2 regions of the Streptomyces sp. NPDC058326 genome follow, and region 2 is predicted to be linked to the other one. Evidence: riboswitches for the same ligand, from Rfam matches in the RefSeq annotation. Region 2 holds a riboswitch; the other holds the start of a gene.
The links. Region 2 has a riboswitch for cyclic di-AMP ahead of ACFVYX_RS13340 (M23 family metallopeptidase). Riboswitches for the same ligand answer to the same signal wherever they lie in the genome.
Positions count from the first base shown of each region.

Region 1: linked by a shared signal. The riboswitch ahead of ACFVYX_RS33385 (M23 family metallopeptidase) and the one ahead of ACFVYX_RS13340 (M23 family metallopeptidase) in region 2 are both predicted to bind cyclic di-AMP.

Region 1 covers NZ_JBHVZO010000029.1:18,564-25,848, reverse strand. Annotated here, with positions in the region: gene ACFVYX_RS33395 (MFS transporter) at 1-196, shown strand, start outside; gene ACFVYX_RS33390 (PP2C family protein-serine/threonine phosphatase) at 441-1,652, shown strand; cyclic di-AMP (ydaO/yuaA leader) riboswitch at 1,854-2,000, shown strand; gene ACFVYX_RS33385 (M23 family metallopeptidase) at 2,012-3,148, shown strand; gene ACFVYX_RS33380 (aldo/keto reductase) at 3,438-4,385, shown strand; gene ACFVYX_RS33375 (PrsW family intramembrane metalloprotease) at 4,417-5,748, opposite strand; gene trmB (tRNA (guanosine(46)-N7)-methyltransferase TrmB) at 5,830-6,624, opposite strand; gene lhgO (L-2-hydroxyglutarate oxidase) at 6,716-7,285, opposite strand, start outside.
Region 2 covers NZ_JBHVZO010000005.1:421,476-428,760, forward strand. Annotated here, with positions in the region: gene ACFVYX_RS13325 (GNAT family N-acetyltransferase) at 1-816, opposite strand, end outside; gene ACFVYX_RS13330 (HPr family phosphocarrier protein) at 1,080-1,361, shown strand; gene ACFVYX_RS13335 (GntR family transcriptional regulator) at 1,504-2,187, opposite strand; gene ACFVYX_RS13340 (M23 family metallopeptidase) at 2,390-3,160, opposite strand; cyclic di-AMP (ydaO/yuaA leader) riboswitch at 3,173-3,337, opposite strand; gene ACFVYX_RS13345 (M16 family metallopeptidase) at 3,563-4,960, opposite strand; gene ACFVYX_RS13350 (M16 family metallopeptidase) at 4,957-6,315, opposite strand; gene ACFVYX_RS13355 (DNA topoisomerase (ATP-hydrolyzing) subunit A) at 6,497-7,285, shown strand, end outside.

The sequences.
Region 1 (7,285 bases), on a different contig from region 2:
CCACTACGGGCTCTACAACACGGTGTGCGGGGTCGGCATCACCCTCGGGAACCTGGGCACGGGCGCGCTGCTCGACGTGACGGGGTGGTCGGCGGCGCCGTGGCTGGCGCTCTGCGCGGTGGGCCTGGGCTGCGCGGCGGCGATGGCGCTGCTCGCCCGGGGCGGCCGCCTCGCGGAGGGAGCGGTGACGGGCTGAGGCCGGTTGGGGCGGCCTGGGGCGCGCCGGGGTGAGGCCGGCGGGGGCGGCCCTGAGGCGGGCCCGGGTGAGACGGGTTGAGACGGGCCCGGGTGAGACGGGCCCGGGCCCGCGGGGTCTTTCCGGTCGTCCCGGGCCGTACGCCAGTCGGCCCCGTGCGAGTCGCCGCCCGGCGTGGGGGCGGCCACCCTGGGAGAGAGCGGTACGGACCGCGGCCGGGTACGGACCGGGCAGGAGAGCACAGGTGGGGCACCCCCTAGGAGCGGGCGACGGCGGGCGGCGGGGCGGTGACGGCCGCCGCTCGTACGGGCGCGCCCGGCAGTTCATCCGGGCCCTGCCGCCCCTGGTCATCGCCGGCGGGGTCGTCTTCGACGTACTGACACCGCCCGCGTACACCGCGGCGCCGCTCTTCTCCGCCGCCCCGCTGATCGCCGCGCCCTTCTTCTCCACCCTCACGACGCTCCTCACCGGGATCGCCGCCGTCCTCGCCTCCGTCGGACTCCACCTCTACAACGGCACCGCCGACGAGATCCCGTCCCTGACCGAGACCCTGACGGTCGTCACCGTCTCGGCGCTGGCCCTCCTCATCAGCCGGGTCGTGCGCCGCAGCGGCGAGCGGCTCGCCTCGGCGCGGGTCATCGCGGAGACCGCGCAGAAGGCCGTGCTGCCGACGCCCGCGGAGCGGATCGGCGGGCTGCAGTGCGCGGCCCGGTACGAGGCGGCGCAGGCGGACGCGTTCATCGGCGGCGACCTGTTCGCCGTCCAGGACACCCCCTACGGGGTGCGGCTCGTCGTCGGGGACGTCCGGGGCAAGGGCATGGAGGCGGTCGAGGCCGTCGCCGTCGTCATCGGCGCCTTCCGGGAGGCGGCCGAGCAGGAGCGGAGCCTGGAGGGTGTGGCGCAGCGCCTCGAACGGGCGCTGGCCCGCGAGGGCACCCGCAGGGACGGGCTCGACGCCGTCGAGGGGTTCACCACCGCCGTCCTGGCCGAGATCCCGCGCGAGGACGGGAGCGGTACCTTCGACGGTTTCGTACGGGTCGTCAACCGGGGCCATCCACCCCCGCTGATGCTGTACGCGGACGGGCGCCTGGACACGCTGGAGCCGACCGAGCCGGCGCTGCCGCTCGGCATGGGAGATCTGGCGGTGTGGCCGGACCGTGCCGAGGGGCGGCCGTACCCGCCGGGCGCGACGCTGCTCTTCTACACCGACGGCCTCTCGGAGGCACGGAACGCGGCGGGTGTCTTCTACGACCCCGGGTCCCGCCTCGCCGGCCGGATCTTCCCGGGGCCCGAGGAGCTCCTCGACGCGCTGGTGGACGACGTGCGGCTGCACACGGGCGGCGGGGCGACGGACGACATGGCGCTGCTCGCGCTGAGCCGTCCCGCGAGGGGGCAGCAGGAGCGGCGGCGCACGATGCCGGTGGTCCCGCCTGCCGGGCCCGGTCACCGGTCGTAGTCGAGAGGTGTCGCTGCGATAACAATTGACATAACGTCAGGTCCGGCAGGTTTCGCCGGCGCGCGCTGAAGGGGGGTCAACTCGGGCCATTCGCGCACAATCCCATGAATGATCAAGGGGAGCGGCTTGGAATCGGCACCCCCTGTCTATTAACGTTCGATAACGCAGCGCGGTCGTCCCAGCCGCCGCAAGAGGCGGCACCGTGCGCACGCGCCGAATCCTGAAAAGGAACCGGGGAACCACCAATTGGGGTGAATCGGGCCTTTCGCACCTGTGCGACCGTGCCCGTAGGAGACCTTCCTGCTCCGAACCCGTCAGCTAACCCGGTAGGCGAGAAGGAAGGAAAGGAGCGCCCCTTCGTGGCGTCCAACACCCCCGTACCCGAAGCTCCCTTCGACGCCTTCGGTGGTGGTGCGGGTCCCGCCGCCCCGGACACCGAGTGGAACCCCACCGAGGATTCCCTCCGCGCCAACCGCTCCGGCGGCCGGCACCGGGTCGTCAAGCAGCGCTCCAACTTCGCCCGCTCCTCCACCGTCCTCGGCGTCGGCGTCATCGCGGCCGTCGGCGCGGGCGGCCTCGCCACCGCGCAGGAGAAGCCGCCGGTGGCCATCTCGCTCCCGGACCTTCCGGACCTCGGCCTGCCGGACGCCCACGACCTTCCCGGTGTCGGTGACCTCCTCCCGGACGAGGACGCGGACACGGTCTCGGGTGACGACATGGCGGCCGCCGACGCGGTCCGCTCCAACCCCAACCCGCTCACCGCCGCCGCGTACACCACCGTCGACGACGAGCGGACCGGGGCGACCGCCGAGCAGGCCACGCGCGCGGCGACCGGCACGGCCGACGCCGGCGAGGCCCTGCGCGCACGCATCATGCAGCAGGCCGAGCAGCAGCAGGCATCCGCCGACGCCGCGGAGAAGGCCGCGGCGGAGAAGGCGGCGGCGGAGAAGGCAGCCGCGGAGGCCGAGGCCAAGGCCGAGGCCGCGGAGAAGGCGGCCGCCGAGGCGAAGGCGCAGGCCGAGGCGGAGGCCAAGGCCAAGGCGGAGGAGGAGGCAAGGGCGAAGGCCGAGGCCGAGCGCCTCGCGCAGCTCGCCGCGAGCTACTCGATGCCGCTCTCCTCGTACTCCCTCACCGCTGTGTACATGCAGTCCGGCTCCATGTGGTCCTCCGGCTACCACACGGGCCTCGACTTCGCGGCCCCCACCGGCACCCCCCTCAAGGCGGTCCACGGAGCCACCGTCAAGGAGGCCGGCTGGTCCGGCTCCTACGGTTACCGGATCGTCCTGGAGCTGGAGGACGGTACCGAGGTCTGGTACTGCCACCTGTCGTCCATGACGGTCGGCGTCGGCCAGACCGTGGGCACCGGCGAGACGATCGGCCGCGTCGGCGCCACCGGCAACGTCTCCGGCGCCCACCTCCACATGGAGGTGCACACGCCCGGCGGCGACGGCATCGACCCGGCGTCCTGGCTCCGCTCTAAGGGCCTGACGGTCTGAGATCGGCTGACGGGCGGGCCGATCATCCGGCGAATCGTCCGGCGGGCTGATCATCCGACGGTCCGAGCGGGCGTCGGTCCGGTCCGAGCGGGCGTCGGTCCGGTCCGAGCGGGCGTCGGTCCGGTCCGAGCGGGCGTCGGGCCGACCGGCCGCCGCTCCGGTCCGTCCGGCGGTCCGACCGGCCGCCGCTCCGTCGCTCGGGCTGCCGCTCCGTCGGTCAGGCTGCCGCGCCGTTCCTCGGGCCGCCGCCCGAGGAATAGGCCCGGCGGCGGGGAAGGTTTCTCACTCCATGACCTCTCTCCGCCCGCTGGGCAGTTCCGACCTGCACGTCTTCCCGCTCGCCCTGGGCGGCAACGTCTTCGGCTGGACCGCCGACGAGGCGCAGTCCTTCGCCGTCCTCGACGCCTACGCCGCCGCGGGCGGCAACTTCGTCGACTCCGCCGACGTCTACTCCGCCTGGGCCGAGGGCAACGAGGGCGGCGAGTCCGAGACCGTCATCGGCCGCTGGCTCGCCTCCCGGGGCAACCGTGACGACATCGTCGTCGCCACCAAGGTCGGCGCCCACCCCCGCTTCAAGGGGCTGTCCGCCACCACCATCAAGGCCGGCGCGGAGGAGTCACTGCGCCGCCTCGGCACCGACCGCATCGACCTCTACTACACGCACTTCGACGACGAGTCGGTCCCCGTCGAGGAGATCGTCACCGCCCTCGACCAGCTCGTGAAGGACGGCAAGGTCCGGGCCGTCGCGGCCTCCAACATCTCCCCGGAGCGGCTGCGGGCCTCCCTCGAATTCGCCGAAGCCGAGGGTCTCGCCCGGTACGTGGCCCTTCAGCCGCACTACAACCTGGTCTCCCGCGAGACCTACGAGGGCCCGCTTCTGAAGACCGTGGAGCAGGCCGGGCTCTCCGCCGTCCCGTACTACGGCCTCGCGGCCGGCTTCCTCACCGGCAAGTACCGTCCGGGCGCCACCGTCGACAGCGTCCGCGCCTCCGGTGCCGGCGGCCACCTGGACACCGAGCGGGGCCGGGCCGTGCTCTCCGCGCTCGACACGGTCGCCGAGGCGCACGAGGCGGAACTCGCCACCGTCGCCCTCGCCTGGCTCGCCTCCCGCCCGACGGTCGCCGCCCCGATCGCCTCGGCTCGTACGGTCGAGCAGCTCCCGGCCCTTGTCGCGTCCGCCGACCTCACCCTGACGGAGGCCGAGCTGACGCTCCTGACGGAGGCGTCGGCGTCCTGAGGCGCCCGCCCCTCCGGCCTCCGTCCAGGGCCTAACTCCGGTACGGGTTGTAGCCGTCGTAGTCCAGGTACTGCGGCGGCGCCCACGCCCGGCCCGTCGCCCGTGCCGCGTACGTCAGCGCCGGCGAGGCGACCTCGCGGCGCTGCCACAGATGGTGCAGCAGCTCCTGCTCGCGGGCCGGGAAGTCGGGCCCGGCGGTGCCGCGCCGGGCCCGGTCCCGGAGGAATGCCAGGGCCGTGGCGAAGGACTCGTACTCGCCCACCGCCCGCGCGGCCGGCCGGCCGTACGTCCGGGCGGCGAACGCGCGGGCCACCTGCCGGGCCCGCATCGAGGAAAGCGCCAGCGGCTCGGCGGGGGAGAGCCAGCCGGCCGCCGCGTACGCCGGGAGCTCCCCGGATATCGTGCGCAGCTCCCGCTGCCTACTCCACACCGCGAGCCAGGTCAGCAGGCCGAAGGCCGGGACCATGAGCGCCCCGTACACGATGAGGAAGGCCCAGGGGCCGCCGAAGGTGGCCGAGCCGTTCCACGCGGCGTGCAGCCCCATGGCGAGCAGCAGCCCCGCGAGCGGCAGCAGCACCTTCCGCAGCCGCCTCCCGCGGGGCGCGAGCGCCGCGAAGCCGAAGCCGATGCCGGTGAGCACGGTGAACAGCGGGTGCGCGAACGGCGACATCACGACCCGTACGAAGAAGGTCCCGGCGGTCACCGAGCCGAGCCCGGACGAGCCGAACGCCTGGTCCTCGCCGAAGGCGTTGCCGAGGTAGAGGATGTTCTCGGTGAAGGCGAAGCCGGTCGCGGTGAAACCGGCGACGACCACGCCGTCGACGAGCCCGCCGAAATGCCGCCGCCGGAAGAGGAACAGCAGCAGGATCGCGACCGCCTTCGCGGTCTCCTCCACCACCGGCGCGACCACCGTGGCGCCGAGGTTGTCCGCCGATGCCGGGTCCGCGGTGGCCGTCGCTATCCAGCGGACCGCGAAGGTGTTCGCCAGGATCGCGACGAGCGCGGCGGCGAAGGCGCCCCAGGCGAAGGCGAAGAGCAGGTTCTTCCACGGGCCCGGCTCGACCCGGTCGAGCCAGCGGAACGCGGCCATCAGCAGCGGTACGGGCAGCAGCGCGAGGCCGAGACCGACGAGGAAGCCCTCGGTGCCGGTCTGCTCGCGGACCAGCGCCAGGATGAACAGGGCGCAGATCGCGAGCACGGTGATGACGGCGACGGCCCGGACCAGCCGGCTGCGCCAGAAGGCCCGGCGTGGCCGGTAGCGCCACGTGGACCGGTCGGCGGCGGCGGGGAAGGACGGCTCCTCGGTGTCCCGGTGCGGGACGGGAGCGGCTTCCGGCTGGTCGGCGGGGACGGGGTTCGACACGTGAGCGACCCTAACGACCCCCACCGACACCGGCGACGGGGTTACCCGCTCCCCGTCACCTCGGCGGGCTCACCTCGCCGGTCATTTCCGGCGGAAGAGGAGGTCGTGCACGACATGGCCCTTGTCCAGGCCCTGGCCCTCGAAGCGGGTGAGGGGCCGGAAGTCCGGTCGGGGCGCGTAACCGCCGTCGTCCTGGGTGTTCTCGAAGTCCGGATGCGCGGAGAGCACCTCCAGCATCTGTACGGCGTACTCCTCCCAGTCCGTGGCGCAGTGCAGCACGGCCCCGGGCTTCATCCGGGTCGCGAGGAGGCTGAGGAACTCGGGCTGGATGAGCCGCCGCTTGTGGTGACGTGCCTTGGGCCACGGGTCGGGGAAGTAGACGCGGCAGCCGTCCAGGGCGTCCGTCGCGAGCATCTCGCGGAGCAGGATGATCGCGTCGCCGTTGGCCACCCGGATGTTGGTCAGGCCGTTCCGGTCGGCGAGACCGAGCAGATTGCCCTGGCCGGGGGTGTGCACGTCGACGGCGAGGATGCCGGTGCCGGGGTCGGCGGCGGCCATCTGCGCGGTCGCCTCGCCCATGCCGAAGCCGATCTCCAGGACGACCGGGAGACCGTCGAACATCTCGGCGAGGTCGAGGACCCGCTTGCCGTCGATGTCGAGACCCCAGTCGGGCCAGCGCTTCAGCATCGCCTCGGCCTGGCCGGTGGTGACGCGGCTGCGACGCGGCTGGAAGCTGCGGATGCGCCGCTCGTGGTGGGAGCCGGCGGGGTCGGGCAGGGGACCCTCGCCGGGGGCGAACCTCTGACTGCCCCGCCGCGCGGGGGGCTGGGCGGGGGCGGCGGCGGGGTGCGGGAAGTTCTCAGGCAGCTCAGACACAATGCCCCCGATTCTACGACGCCCACCCCTCACCGCGGCGCGGCCGGCCGCCATCCGTGCGGCCCCGCGCGGCCCCCGTGGGCGGTGCGGGTCACAGCAGGGCCAGCGCGCGCCTCGCCACCTCCCGGCCGATCGGCAGCGACGCCGTCGCCGCGGGCGAAGGCGCGTTCAGGACGTGGACCGTCCGCGAGGCCTCGCGGATCAGGAAGTCGTCGACCAGCGTCCCGTCCCGCAGTACCGCCTGTGCCCGCACCCCCGCCGCCGCCCGACGCAGGTCGGACTCCTCCACCACCGGAAGCAGCCGCCGCACCGCCTCCGTGAACGCCCGCTTCGACAGCGACCGGCGCAGCTCGCCCGCCCCGTACCGCCAGTGATCCCGGGCGATCGCCCATGAGCCGGGCCAGGCCAGCGTGCCCGCGAGCTCGCGCGGGCGGACGACGGACCAGCCGTACCCCTCACGCGCGAGCGCCGGGACCGCGTTCGGCCCGATGTGGACGCCGCCGTCGATGCCCCGCGTCAGGTGCACCCCGAGGAACGGGAACGCCGGGTCGGGGACGGGATAGACCAGGCCCCGCACGAGCGAGGGGTCCCGGAGCTCGTAGTACTCCCCCCGGAAGGGGACGATGCGCATGCCCGGATCGTCGCCCGCGAGCCGCGCGAT
Region 2 (7,285 bases):
CTCGCCGGCGGGGAGCGCGGCGTTCACCGCGTACACGCGGCCGGCGAAGCCGGCGCCCAGGAGGTTGCGGAGGACGGTCCGGCCGACACCGCCGGGGAGGCGCCCGGCTCCGACGACGGCGACGGACCGGGGGGTGAGGAGGCGCTGCACGGAGCGGGCCTCGGCCCGCTGCTCCCGTGCGCGCTGGACGGCGAGGGAGCGGTCGGTGGGTTCGAGGTCGAGGTGGAGCCGTACGGACCCGTCCTCGAAGCTGCGCTTCTGGGTGTAGCCCGCGTCGGTGAAGACCTTGATCATCTTGGTGTTGGCGGGCAGGACCTCGGCGGCGAAGCGCCGGATGTCCCGTTCGCGTGCGACCGCCGCGATGTGTTCGAGGAGCGCGGAGGCGACTCCGCGTCCCTGGTGGGCGTCCTGGACGAGGAAGGCGACCTCGGCCTCGTCGGCGGGTGCGGAGGCGGGCAGTCCGCGGTCGTTGATGCGGTCGTAGCGCACGGTGGCGATGAACTCGCCGCCCACGGTCGCCGCGAGTCCGACCCGGTCCACGAAGTCGTGGTGGGTGAAGCGGTGGACGTCCTTGGCGGAGAGCCGGGGGTACGGGGCGAAGAAGCGGTAGTACTTCGACTCGTCCGAGACCTGCTCGTAGAAGCTGACGAGGCGGTCGGCGTCGTCGGCGGTGATGGGCCTGATGCGCGCGGTGCCGCCGTCGCGGAGCACCACGTCGGCTTCCCAGTGGTCGGGGTAGTCGTGGTCCGGTGTTTCCGGTCGCGCCGGTGCCGCCGGCTGTTCCGCCGCTTCCGACTGCTCCGACGCGCTCTCCATGGGGTCAGCCTAGGGGGTGACTCGCCCAGGGGCCCGGCCTCGGCGGCAAGAGCTTCCCGAGGCCGCGACACGGCCGTCGGCATCGGTCGCGCGGGGGGTGTACGCCGTGCATGGTGGGGGCACCCCGTGCAAGGTGGGAGCACGCCGGGCGCGGCGCGGGCGGGCCGAAGGGCGGTCCGGTCCGGGCCCGAGGTCGGCGCGAGCACCGAGCATCCCGTGAGAGACTGGTCTAGACAACCGCTTGAGACTTGAAGGGCAACACCATGGCTGAGCGCCGCGTCAACGTCGGCTGGGCCGAGGGCCTGCACGCCCGCCCCGCGTCCATCTTCGTCCGTGCCGCCACGGCTTCCGGCGTTCCGGTGACGATCGCCAAGTCCGACGGCACCCCGGTGAACGCCGCTTCCATGCTCGCGGTGCTCGGCCTGGGCGCGCAGGGCGGCGAGGAGATCGTCCTCGCTTCGGAGGCCGAGGGCGCCGAGGCAGCTCTGGACCGTCTGGCGAAGCTGGTCGCCGAGGGTCTCGACGAGCTTCCCGAGACCGTCTGAGCCGGGCCGACCCACTCGTACCCCGAAAGGCCGTGTCCGCCGAAATTCCGGCGGACACGGCCTTTTACTTTTCCACGTAACTGTTTTCGGGCAGCACGGAACAGGCCTGCGGAATTCCTATTCTTTGTATACGGTGTGCGCGTTAATTCCGGGCACTCGCCGTGTTGACTGCATGTTGCGAAACCCTCACACGGCCCGGCTCCGGCCTTTTGAGGCGGTGCAGCGGCCCCGAGCGTTCCGCGTGCAGGGCGGTCAGCGCCCGCGCCCGCTCGGCGTCCCCCCGCGCCACGGCGTCGACGATCGCGCCGTGCTCGGCCCAGGCCTCCACCGGCTGGGTGGGCTGCTCGACCGCGTACATCCAGGCGATCTTGTGGCGCAGCTGGGTCAGCAGCGCCGTCAGGGCCGGGCTTCCGGAGGCCTGCGCGAGCGTCTCGTGGAACCAGCCGCCCAGTGAGCGCAGATCCTCCCCCTGTCCCCGCCTGGCCCGCTCCTGCCCCAGCCTGACCAGGCCGCGCAGCACCTTGAGGTGCGCCTCGGTGCGGCGCTGGGCGGCGCGCGCCGCCCCCAGCGGCTCAAGGAGCGCCCGCATGTCGAGCAGGTCGGCCGCCTCCTGCTCGGTGGGCTCGGCGACGTGGGCGCCCGCGTGGCGCCGGGTGACGACGAAGCCCTCGGACTCCAGGGTGCGCAGGGCCTCGCGGACCGGGACGCGGGAGACCCCGTACCGGCGGGCGAGCTGTTCCTCGGTCAGCCGGCTGCCCCGCTCGAAGACGCCGGAGACGATGTCGTCCCGGATCGCCGTGCATACCGAGTGCGCGGGAATGCGCATGTCCGACCTCCGCCTTGGTCTGCGCGAGACAATTCTTGGCGCCTGTTCTGCGCCCGGTCTGCGACTCTATTGCAGCGCGCCGGAATTTCCGATGCCTCAGCGGAATATGACTGCCTTTTGACCGACGAAAAGCCCCGGCTCAGCATGAGCCGGGGCTTTTGCGACGCGGTACGGGGTGGGACCCCGTGGTGCGCGCCGGGCGTCAGACGTTGACGCCGCGGGCGCGGAGGTAGGCGACCGGGTTGACGTCGGAGCCGTACTCGGCGGTCGTGCGCGCCTCGAAGTGGAGGTGCGGGCCGGTCGAGTTGCCGGTCGAGCCGGAGATGCCTATCTGCTGGCCCGGCTCGACGCTCTGCCCGACGTAGACGCCGATGGAGGAGAGGTGACCGTACTGGGTGTACGTGCCGTCGTTCATCCGGATGACGATGTTGTTGCCGTAGGCGCCGCCCCAGCCGGCCTCGACGACGGTGCCGGAGCCGACGGAGACGACGCTGCTGCCGTAGGAGGCGTGGAAGTCGACGCCGGAGTGGCTGCCGGAGGACCAGAGCGAGCCACCGGTCTGGTAGCCGGTGGAGACGTACGAGCCGGCGACGGGGAGCTGGAAGGAGTTCAGACGGCGGCGCTCGGCCTCACGGGCGGCGCGCTCCTCGGCCTCGCGGATCTCCTTGGCGCGGGCTTCCGCCTTGCGCTTCGCCTCGGCCTCGGCCTTCGCCTTGGCGGCGGCCTCGAAGGCCTCCTCCTCCTGGGCGGCGGCCTGGGCGTTGATCCGGTCCACGAGGGAGTCCTCGGTGATCACCTTGGTGAGACCGGTGTCCTCGGGGGAGCGGTTCTCCGCGTCGGCGGCGAGCGCCGGGGAGGCGAGGGTTCCGATGACGCCGGTGGTGGCGAGCGTCGCGGCGCCGGCGATGCCCACGCTGCGGCGCGCCATCCGGCTCGGTCCACGATGCTTCCCGGTGGCACGGGTGAACGCCATGTAGGGGCTGGTCCTTTCCTTCCTTCTCGCCTACCGGGTTAGCTGACGGGTTCGGAGCAGGAAGGTCTCCTACGAGCCCCTCCGCCGAGACGAAGGCGCCCGATTCACCCCAGGGACTACGTGTGGGTCCCCGGCTCCCCAGGCTCGCGCCTGACGGGGACTCGGCGATGACTGTCCGGATGCCGCGGGTGCGGCGGGTGCAACTGCCGAACAGACGCACCGACGCTATGCGGATCGCCTGGCGATCACCAACCGGACCCGCCAGTTTGTAAGACATACCACAGGGCATACGATCATGCTTGATACCAATACGGACAAAGCGGAGGACCCCGACGCGATGTGCCGTCGGGGTCCTCCGCTCCAGCCGCCCGGCAACCGGGAACAGTCGGTCGAGAGCCGGAATCAGCCGGTCACGACGGTGACTTCACCGATGCCGAGCGCGCGCACCGGCTCCGCGATCTGCGCCGCGTCGCCCACGAGGACGGTGACGAGCCGGTCCACCGGGAAGGCGTTGACCACGGCGGCGGTCGCCTCGACCGTGCCCGTCTCGGCGAGCCGCGCGTACAACTGGGCCTGGTAGTCGTCCGGGAGGTGCTGCTCGACCTGGTCGGCGAGCGTCCCGGCGACGGATGCGGCCGTCTCGTACTTGAGCGGCGCGACACCCACCAGGTTCTGCACCGCGGTCTCACGCTCGGCGTCCGTGAGGCCCTCGGCCGCCAGCGTGCGCAGCACCTTCCACAGGTCGTCAAGGGCCGGGCCGGTGTTGGGGGTGTCGATGGAACCGCTGATGGCGAGCATCGAGGCGCCGTTCCCCTGGCCGTCGGAGCGGAGCACCTGCCCGAAGGCCCGCACCCCGTACGTGTAGCCCTTCTCCTCGCGCAGGACCCGGTCGAGCCGCGAGGTGAGGGTGCCGCCGAGGCAGTACGTGCCCAGGACCTGGGCCGGCCAGACGCGGTCGTGCCGGTCGGCACCGATCCGGCCGATCAGCAGCTGGGTCTGGACGGCGCCCGGCCGGTCCACGATGACGACCCGTCCGGTGTCGTCGGCGGTGATCGGCGGCATCGGGAGCGGCTCGGCCGGCTCTCCGGTCCAGGCGCCCAGGGTCTCGGCGAGGACCTTGTCCAGGTCGACGCCGGTCAGGTCGCCGACGACCACGGCGGTGGCCGTGGCGGGCCTGACGTACGCCTCGTAGAAGGCGCGGACCGCGGCCGCGTCGATCGCCTCGACGGTCTCCTCGGTGCCCTGGCGGGGCCGGGACATCCGCGACTCCGCCGGGAAGAGCTCCTTGGAGAGCTGCTTGGCGGCGCGACGGGACGGGTTGGCCGTCTCGTGCGGGATCTCGTCGAGACGGTTGCGCACCAGGCGCTCGATCTCGGTCTCCAGGAACGCCGGGGCGATCAGCGCCTCGGAGAGCAGCCCGAGGGCCTTGGGCAGCCGGGAGACGGGCACCTCGAGGGAGACCCGTACGCCCGGGTGGTCGGCGTGCGCGTCCAGCGTGGCGCCGCAGCGCTCGAGCTCGGCCGCGAACTCCTCGGCGCTCCGCCGGTCCGTGCCCTCGGAGAGCGCGCGGGCCATGATGGTGGCGACACCGTCGAGACCGGCGGGCTCGGCGTCCAGCGGCGCCGGCAGGAAGAGCTCCACGGCCACGACCTGCTGGCCGGGACGGTGGCTGGTCAGCAGCGTCAGGCCGTTGTCCAGCTTGCCGCGGTCCGGGGCGGGGAAGGCCCAGGGCCTGGCGGCACCGGGGGCCGGCTGCGGGTGGAAGTCCATGCTCGTCAAAGACACGGCAGCGTCGGTCACTGGTCCGCTCCCTCTTCGTGTTCGTCGCCGTCGGCCTCGTCGCTCTGCTCGGTCGTCAGGGGCTCGTAGACCAGTACCGCGCGGTTGTCGGGGCGCAGCCTGGCCGCGGCGGCCGCCCGCACCTCGTCGGCGGTGATGTCCAGGACCCGGTCGACGGCCGTGAGGGCGAGCTGCGGGTCGCCGAACAGCACGGCGTACCGGCACAGTTCGTCGGCGCGGCCCGCGACGGTGCCGAGGCGGTCGAGCCACTCGCGCTCCAACTGTGCCTGCGCGCGCTCCATCTCCTCGGGCGTGGGGCCGTCGGCGGCGAAGCGGGCGAGCTCCTCGTCGACGGCCGCCTCGATCTGCGGGACCTCGACGCCTCCGGAGGTCTTCACGTCCAGCCAGCCGAGCGAGGGCGCTCCGGCGAGCCGCAGCAGGCCGAAGCCGGCGGCGACGGCCGTACGGTCGCGGCGGACCAGACGGTTGTGCAGCCGGGAGGACTCCCCGCCGCCGAGGACCGTCAGAGCCAGGTCGGCGGCGTCGCACTCACGCGTGCCGTCGTGCGGCAGCCGGTAGGCGGCCATCAGCGCGCGCGCCGGGACCTCCTCCTCGACGACCTCGCGGAGCTGCCCCCCGATGACCTCGGGCAGGTCGCCGGAGCGCGGTGCGGGCTTGCCGTCGTGACCGGGGATGGAGCCGAAGTACTTCTCGACCCAGGCGAGGGTCTGCTCCGGGTCGATGTCGCCGACGACCGAGAGCACCGCGTTGTTCGGGGCGTAGTACGTGCGGAAGAAGTTCCGCGCGTCCTCCAGGGTGGCCGCGTCCAGGTCGGCCATGGAGCCGATCGGCGTGTGGTGGTACGGGTGGCCCTCCGGGTAGGCGAGGGCGGTCAGCTTCTCGAAGGCCGTGCCGTACGGCACGTTGTCGTAGCGCTGACGGCGCTCGTTCTTGACGACGTCCCGCTGGTTCTCCATGGACTCGTCGTCCAGGGCGGCGAGCAGCGAGCCCATGCGGTCGGCCTCCAGCCAGAGCGCGAGCTCCAGCTGGTGGGTGGGCATGGTCTCGAAGTAGTTGGTGCGCTCGAAGCTCGTCGTGCCGTTGAGCGAGCCGCCCGCACCCTGCACGAGCTCGAAGTGCCCGTTGCCGTGGACCTGCTTCGAGCCCTGGAACATCAGGTGCTCGAAGAGGTGGGCGAGGCCCGTGCGGCCCGGAACCTCGTGGCGCGAGCCGACGTCGTACCAGAGGCAGACCGCGGCGACCGGGGTCAGGTGGTCCTCCGAGAGCACCACGCGCAGGCCGTTCGCCAACCGGTGCTCGGTCGCTGTCAGGCCGCCGGAGCCGGCCTCGGCCGTGGCCGTGTGACCCATGGGCATGTACGTCCCTTCGATCGCGATGTGAAAAAGTCCTGCCACTGTATGCAAGCGCGCCGACACCTGGCGAAGTTCCCGCCCCCGCGAGATGTCCCTCTTCCGGGTCGCGGTCGGCGTTGTCGGTGGCACGGTCCACAATGGTCCGCGTCAGATCAACCTTGTTGGTGAAGGAGCCGCAGCCGCGATGGCCCGCCGCAGCACGAAGACACCGCCGCCGGACGACGCGTTCGAGGAGCGAATCCTCGACATCGACGTCGTCGACGAGATGCAGGGCTCCTTCCTCGAGTACGCGTACTCGGTGATCTACTCGCGTGCCCTCCCCGACGCCCGCGACGGCATGAAGCCCGTCCAGCGCCGCATCGTCTACCAGATGGGCGAGATGGGGCTCCGGCCCGACCGCGGCTTCGTCAAGTGCGCCCGTGTCGTCGGCGAGGTGATGGGCAAGCTCCACCCGCACGGCGACGCGTCCATCTACGACGCGATGGTGCGCATGGCGCAGCCGTTCTCCATGCGCCTCCCCCTCGTCGACGGCCACGGGAACTTCGGTTCCCTCGGCAACGACGACCCGCCGGCCGCCATGCGGTACACCGAGTCGCGGATGGCCCCGGCGGCACTGCTCATGACCGAGTCCATCGACGAGGACACGGTCGACTTCACGCCGAACTACGACGGCCAGGAGCGGGAGCCGGTGGCACTGCCCGCCGCCTACCCGAACCTCCTGGTCAACGGCGCTTCCGGCATCGCGGTCGGCATGGCGACCAACATGCCCCCGCACAACCTCGGCGAGGTCATCGCCGCCGCCCGTCATCTGATCCGCCACCCCGGCGCCGACCTCGAGACGCTGATGCGTTTCGTGCCAGGACCCGACCTGCCGACCGGCGGCCGGATCGTCGGCCTCTCCGGGATCAAGGACGCGTACGAGTCGGGCCGCGGCTCGTTCAAGATCCGCGCCACGACCAGCGTGGAGACCGTG